Regions from separate parts of the Streptomyces lancefieldiae genome, predicted to be linked through region 1. Evidence: riboswitches for the same ligand, from Rfam matches in the RefSeq annotation. Region 1 holds a riboswitch; the other holds the start of a gene.
What was found. Region 1 has a riboswitch for cobalamin ahead of RM812_RS29520 (energy-coupling factor ABC transporter permease). Riboswitches for the same ligand answer to the same signal wherever they lie in the genome.

Region 1 (3,162 bases):
CCGACTGGAGCCGCGCCGCCCGGTCGAAGGCCCGTACGAACGCCATGGCGCCCAGTCCGCCGAGCGAACGCCAGGCGGCGGCCCGGGTGGTGTGCCCCAGCCGTGCGGCCTGCGCCTCGCGGATCCTGCGCACGGAGTCCAGCAGCAGGAAGCTCATCCGGTACGTCACCAGCGCCACGTCGACCACCGGGGCCGGCACCCCGGCCCGCACCAGGCGGGGCAGGAGGTCGGACATCGGCGTGGTGAACGCGAACAGCAGCACCCCGAGGGAGGCCGCCGAGGAGCGCAGCAGCAGCTCACCGGCGCGCACCGCACCGCCGTCCGCCACGCCCACGATGCCGTCCGGGCCCCCGACCCGCACCAGCAGCGGCAGCGCCCCGGTCACACAGAAGCCCAGCGGCATCCGGTACGCCCGCCACAGCCGGCGCCGGGGCACGCCCGCCGGGCCGAGCAGCACGGCGAGCGCCGTCACCAGCACCAGCGCCCCGCCCGGCCAGGCCGGCAGTGAGACCGCCAGCGCGGTCAGGCCCAGCCCGAGCACGGCCTTGTCCACGGGATGGCGGCGGCGCCACCGACTGCTGTGCGCCGCCGCGTCGATCGGCAGCACTCAGTCCCCTTCGGAGGCGTCCCGCAGCGCCGCCGCGGCCCGTTCCTCGCCCTGCCGCCGTCCCCGGCGCAGTCCGAAGTAGTAGGCCAGCACGCCCGCGCCGAGCGCGGCCTGCACGGCGAACAGCGCCGACTCGATCTCCCCGGACGGCGGCTCGTACAGCGGCGAGAACCACGGCTCGTAGTCCGGCTCGATCTCGGTGATCACCGTCTCCGCCTCGGCGTCGGCGCCGGCGAACGGCTCCTCCTTGTGGTCGCCGAGGCCCAGCACCAGCGGCAGCACCGCGAGCGCCGCCACGGCGAGCAGCAGCAGGGTGTTGATCTTCGCGTTGCGGCTCACCGGGCCACCGCCCCCTGCTTGCCGGGCTTCGTCAACAGGACGCCCAGTCGGGCCAGTTCGCCCTTGCTGGACTGCACCAGCAGCCGCATCACGACCACCGTGAGCAGGCCCTCGCTCACCGCGAGCGGGATCTGTGTGACGGCGAAGACGGAGCCGAACTTGCCGAGGGCGCCCAGGAAGCCGCCGCTCGGGTCGGGGAAGGCGAGCGCGAGCTGCACGCTGGTGACGCAGTAGGTCGACAGGTCGGCGGCGAACGCCCCGCAGAACACCGTGACCATCAGCGGCGCGTCGAACCGGCGCAGCAGCCGGTAGACCGCGTATCCGGCCCAGGGGCCGACGACCGCCATCGAGAAGACGTTGGCGCCGAGCGTGGTCAGTCCGCCGTGCGCGAGCAGCAGCGCCTGGAAGAGCAGCGTGATGGTGCCCAGCACCGCCATGACCGGCGGCCGGAACAGGATGGCGCCCAGCCCGGTACCGGTCGGGTGCGAACAACTCCCGGTGACGGACGGCAGTTTCAGGGCCGACAGCACGAACGTGAAGGCTCCGGAGGCGCCGAGGAGCAAGGTGCTCTCCGGGTGCTCCCTGACCTCACGGGTGAGTGACCGTACTCCGTGGACGACGAACGGCGCGGACGCGACACCCCAGGCGATCGCGTGCGCCGGTGGCAGAAAGCCCTCGGCTATGTGCATGACTCGGCAGACCCTCTCCAGCACCTCGTGGATGGACGACGCGCCTTGGCCGGTCTCCTGGCTGACGGGTACCACCGCCCGTGCTCCGCCTTCCCGGGTAGTGGGACCCAGTGGCTGCCCGTTGAGGGCTGGAGCCGGACTTCCCGATTCACAGTGGCGAGGGCCGCACCGGCATCACACCGGATTTCCCGTTCACCAAGGCGTGGCGACAGTAGTGCTCCCACGGGGGCGGTGACAAGCGGGCATCGGGCTGCGGAAACACCGGTCAGTCCCGTCCCTCGCGGCGGTCGTCCTGCTCCGTGCGCCGGACCACCATGTCGCGCACCCGCCGGGTCAGCGTGGTCGCGGCGGCGGTGAGGAACACGAAGGTGTACAGGATCTGCAGGACGGCCAGGGTCCGTGCCGCCTGCCCCCGCGGGGTGATGTCGCCGTAGCCGACGGTGGCGAGCGTGACCACCGTGAAGTACAGGGCGTCGACGCGGGTGTGCAGGCCCGCGAACTCGCCCGGCTGCTTGGCGAGCGCGTAGTAGGCGGCTGCGAAGACGTGCACGGTCAGGACGATCAGCAGCGCGATGACCAGGCCGGGCCGGGCGCCCGGACGTTCGACCAGGGCGTCGCGGACCTGCCGGAGCAGCAGCGCGGCCACGGCGATCAGGACCAGGGTGAGCAGCAGCCAGCTCAGTACGGGGCGTCCGGGGCCCAGATGGTCGAGGGGGAGCAGGAAGTAGGCCACGCCCACGGCCACCGCGACGCCGGCCCGCCCGAGCCAGGGCCGGGCCGCCTGCCAGGCGGTACGGGGGCCGGTGGTGCCGGTCCGACCGGTGGCGGCCCGGCGCCCGGTCACCGTGCGGTCCCCGCCGCCGGTCCTCCGGCCGCATCCGGTGGCGGTTCCGGTCGGGGTGGCGGATCCGGTTCCGGTTCCGGTTCTGTCCGGCGGACCAGCTGGGTGACGACGAAGGCGACGACCGACGCGGTGACGATCAGCGGCATCTGGTCGTACGCGTCCGCGCGCATCAGCAGGACCGCCAGCACCGCGCTGGCCAGCGGCAGCCCCGTCACCGCGGCCGCCGCGGCGGAGATGCCGAGGGCGAGGGCCGGGGTCGCGCCGAAGCCGGGCAGACCGGAGCAGGCCATGGCCGTCGCCGTGCCCAGCAGTACGGCCGGGAAGATCGGGCCGCCGCGCAGACTGCCCAGCGCGATGCCCCAGGCCAGTCCCTTGCACGCGACCAGCGCGACCAGCGCGCCCACGGACCAGGCATGCGGGTGCGCCGCGAGCTCGGCGAGGGTGGCCTGGCCGGACAGCGCCGCCTCGGCCGGCGAGCGACCGGTGATCAGCGCGTACGCGGCGAGGCAGACGCCGACCGCCGTGGCGCAGGCGACGGTGCGGACGGCCGTGTGGTGCCGCGTCCAGGAAACGGTGCGGCGGCCCAGCCCGCGGGCGAGTGTGACCAGCACCGCGATCAGTGCCGCCGTGGGGATGCCCCACAGGAAGTCGCCCGCGTCCGGGTTGGCGTGCGGCGGCACGTC
Region 2 (3,162 bases), on a different contig from region 1:
TCAGGTCGTCCACCAGGTAGGAGTTGACCTGGAGGAACTCGCCGGAGAGGGTCTCGCGCTTGAACAGGTTGGACACCTGCGGCTCGATGCACTCGTACACGCCCGCGATGGAGGCGATGGTGGCGGTCGGCGCGATCGCGAGGAGCAGGGAGTTGCGCAGACCGGTCGTGGCCATGCGTGCGCGCAGTGCCGTCCAGCGCTCCGGCCAGGCCGGTTCGACGTCGTAGTGGTCGGGGTGCAGCACGCCCCGGGCCGTACGGGTCTTCCCCCAGGCCGGCAGGGGGCCGTCGCGCTCGGCGAGGTCGGCGGACGTCTCGTACGCGGCGAGCATGATCCGCTCGGCGATGCGCGTGGAGAGGGCCTTGGCCTCGGGCGAGTCGAAGGGCAGGCGCAGCTGGAAGAAGACGTCCTGCAGGCCCATCGCGCCGAGGCCGACCGGACGCCAGCGGGCGTTGGAGCGGGCCGCCTGCTCGGTCGGGTAGAAGTTGATGTCGACGACCCGGTCCAGGAAGGTGACGGCGGTGCGGACGGTGGCGTCCAGCCGGTCCCAGTCGAGGTCGCCGGTCGCCCGGTCGACGAACGCGCCGAGGTTGACCGAGCCCAGGTTGCAGACCGCCGTCTCCCCGTCGTCCGTGACCTCCAGGATCTCCGTGCAGAGGTTGGAGGAGTGGACGACGTGGCCTGGCTCGGCGGTCTGGTTGGCCGTGCGGTTGGCGGTGTCCTTGAAGGTCATCCAGCCGTTGCCGGTCTGCGCGAGGGTGCGCATCATACGGCCGTACAGCTCACGGGCGGGGAGCGTCCTGCGGGCCAGTCCCGCCGCCTCGGCCCTGCGGTAGGCGGTGTCGAACTCCTCGCCCCACAGGTCGACCAGTTCGGGGACGTCGGACGGTGAGAACAGCGACCAGGTCCCGTCGGCGTCCACCCGGCGCATGAACTCGTCCGGCACCCAGTGCGCGAGGTTCAGGTTGTGCGTGCGGCGGGCGTCCTCGCCGGTGTTGTCGCGCAGCTCCAGGAACTCCTCGATGTCGGCGTGCCAGGTCTCCAGGTAGACCGCCGCCGCGCCCTTGCGCCGTCCGCCCTGGTTGACGGCGGCGACCGAGGCGTCCAGCGTCTTCAGGAACGGGACGATGCCGTTGGAGTGCCCGTTGGTGCCGCGGATCAGGGAACCTCGGGAGCGGACGCGGGAGTAGGCGATGCCGATGCCGCCGGCGTGCTTCGAGAGGTTGGCGACCTGGTGGTAGCGGTCGTAGAGGGAGTCGAGTTCGTCCTTGGGGGAGTCCAGGAGGTAGCAGGACGACATCTGGGCGTGCCGGGTGCCGGAGTTGAACAGGGTGGGGGAGGAGGGCAGGTAGTCGAGGCTGCTCATCAGCCCGTAGAGGGCGGCGACCTCGTCCGCGGACCTGGTGCTGTCGTCCTCGGCGAGACCGGCGGCGACGCGGAGCATGAAGTGCTGGGGGGTCTCGACGACCTTGCGGCTGGTGGGGTGCCGCAGCAGGTAGCGGCTGTGCAGGGTGCGCAGCCCGAAGTAGCCGAAGCGGTCGTCGGCCACCGGGTCGATCAGCGCGTCGAGGCGGTCCGCGTGCAGCCGCACGAACTCGGCGGTGCGGTCGGCGATCAGACCCTCGCGGTGGCCGGCGGCGACCGAGTCGGTGAAGGTGGTCACGCCCTGGGAGGCCGCCTCGGCACGGATGCCGATCGTGAGCAGGCGGGCGGCCAGCTTGGAGTAGACCGGGTCCTCCGAGATGAGTCCGGCCGCCGCCTCCGTGGCGAGCTCGCGCAGCTCGGCCTCGTCCGCGCGGGCGGACCGGCCGCGCAGTGCGGCGGCGGCGACCCGGCCGGGGTCGGCGCCCCGGAGGTCGGCGGTCAGCCCGGTCAGGGTGCGCAGCAACGCGGCACCGGGACCGTCGGGTTCCTCGGTCGCCGTCGCCGGGGTCGCTGAAGCCGGATCGGCTGGCGCGATGGTCACGTGGGGGCACTCCCTCGCTCGGCACGGGGCCTGGCGGAGGGCAGGGGCAGCTCACGAACGCACGCGGCGTCGCGTCCACCGGCCCACTCCGCGAGGCCCGGACGTCATGGCACCCGGACCGGGACGGCCGGGCGCACTGTCGGCAGGTCCTCGGACTGGACATGCGTGCGGAAACACGCAAGTACACCGTTGCGGGACAGTTCCGGATTCGCACCGGATTCCCCTGCGGCGACAGCGAGCATGAGCATACATCTTGTGCCGGGTTCCGCGAGCACCCCCAGATGTTGTGTCGGGTCGGTGTCAGAGTGTCAGTTCATAAGTGAGGAGGGTGATGTCGTCGAGCTCCGGGAGCGGCTTCCAGTCGCGGTCCGGGGTGCGGGTGAAGCCCAGCCGTTCGTAGAGGCGGTGGGCGGTGCGCATCGTGCGCTGGGTCGACAGCACGACGCGTACGCAGCCCTCGACGGCCCGGGCGCGGTCGACGCAGGCCCGCACGAGCGCCTCGCCGACCCCGCGGCCGCGTGCCTCGTGGGCGACGGCGAGCATGCGTATCTCGGCCTCGCCGGGCCCTGCGATGTCGGACATGGGACCGCTGGAGGGCACGAAGGCCACGCCGCCGAGGACCCGGCCGTCCGCCGCGGCGACCAGCACCTCGGCGGCCACCGCCCGCTTGGCCACGTTCCGCAGCTCGCCGAGGTACGCGTCGCTCTCCCCGAAGTCGAGGAGCCCGTCCCGTAGGTAGGCCTGTGCGGTGATCTCGCCGAGGGGGTCGTACTCGTCGGAGGCCGCTTGCCGGATCACGAAGTTCATGGGGCCGAGTGTGCCCGAGGGGTACGACAACGGGCCGCCGGATCTCTCCGACGGCCCGCTGCGCGGCGCGTGTGCCGCAGGTCAGTGCGACGTGCCCGCCGTGGCCGGCGGGAGCTCCGTCTGGACGCCGGGGTCGCCCGCGTCCGCCGTGTAGTCGCTCGGCTTGGTCTCGTCGACGCCGTCGGGCGCCTTGACGGCCCTCAGGACGAAGGTCAGGACCACGGTGACCAGGACGTTCAGCACGAACGCGGTGAGGCCGATGTAGCCGATCTCGCCGATGCCCGGGATCTCCTTCGAGGAGCCGCCGAAGTGCTTCTGCGTCGGCGAGGCCACACCGTAGGCGGCGACCGTGCCGTAGACCATGCCGACCGCCCAGCCGGCGAGCAGCG

Region 2: it holds a riboswitch for cobalamin, as region 1 does, so the genes downstream of both, RM812_RS15795 (ribonucleoside-diphosphate reductase subunit alpha) here and RM812_RS29520 (energy-coupling factor ABC transporter permease) in region 1, are expected to answer to the same signal.

Annotation. Positions count from the first base shown of each region.
Region 1 is NZ_JAVRFH010000039.1:941-4,102, reverse strand. It holds gene cbiQ (cobalt ECF transporter T component CbiQ) at 1-607, opposite strand, end outside; gene RM812_RS29525 (energy-coupling factor ABC transporter substrate-binding protein) at 608-946, opposite strand; gene RM812_RS29520 (energy-coupling factor ABC transporter permease) at 943-1,635, opposite strand; cobalamin riboswitch at 1,666-1,850, opposite strand; gene RM812_RS29515 (potassium channel family protein) at 1,901-2,479, opposite strand; gene RM812_RS29510 (chloride channel protein) at 2,476-3,162, opposite strand, start outside.
Region 2 is NZ_JAVRFH010000013.1:83,879-87,040, reverse strand. It holds gene RM812_RS15795 (ribonucleoside-diphosphate reductase subunit alpha) at 1-1,966, opposite strand, end outside; cobalamin riboswitch at 2,091-2,214, opposite strand; gene RM812_RS15790 (GNAT family N-acetyltransferase) at 2,267-2,773, opposite strand; gene mctP (monocarboxylate uptake permease MctP) at 2,855-3,162, opposite strand, start outside.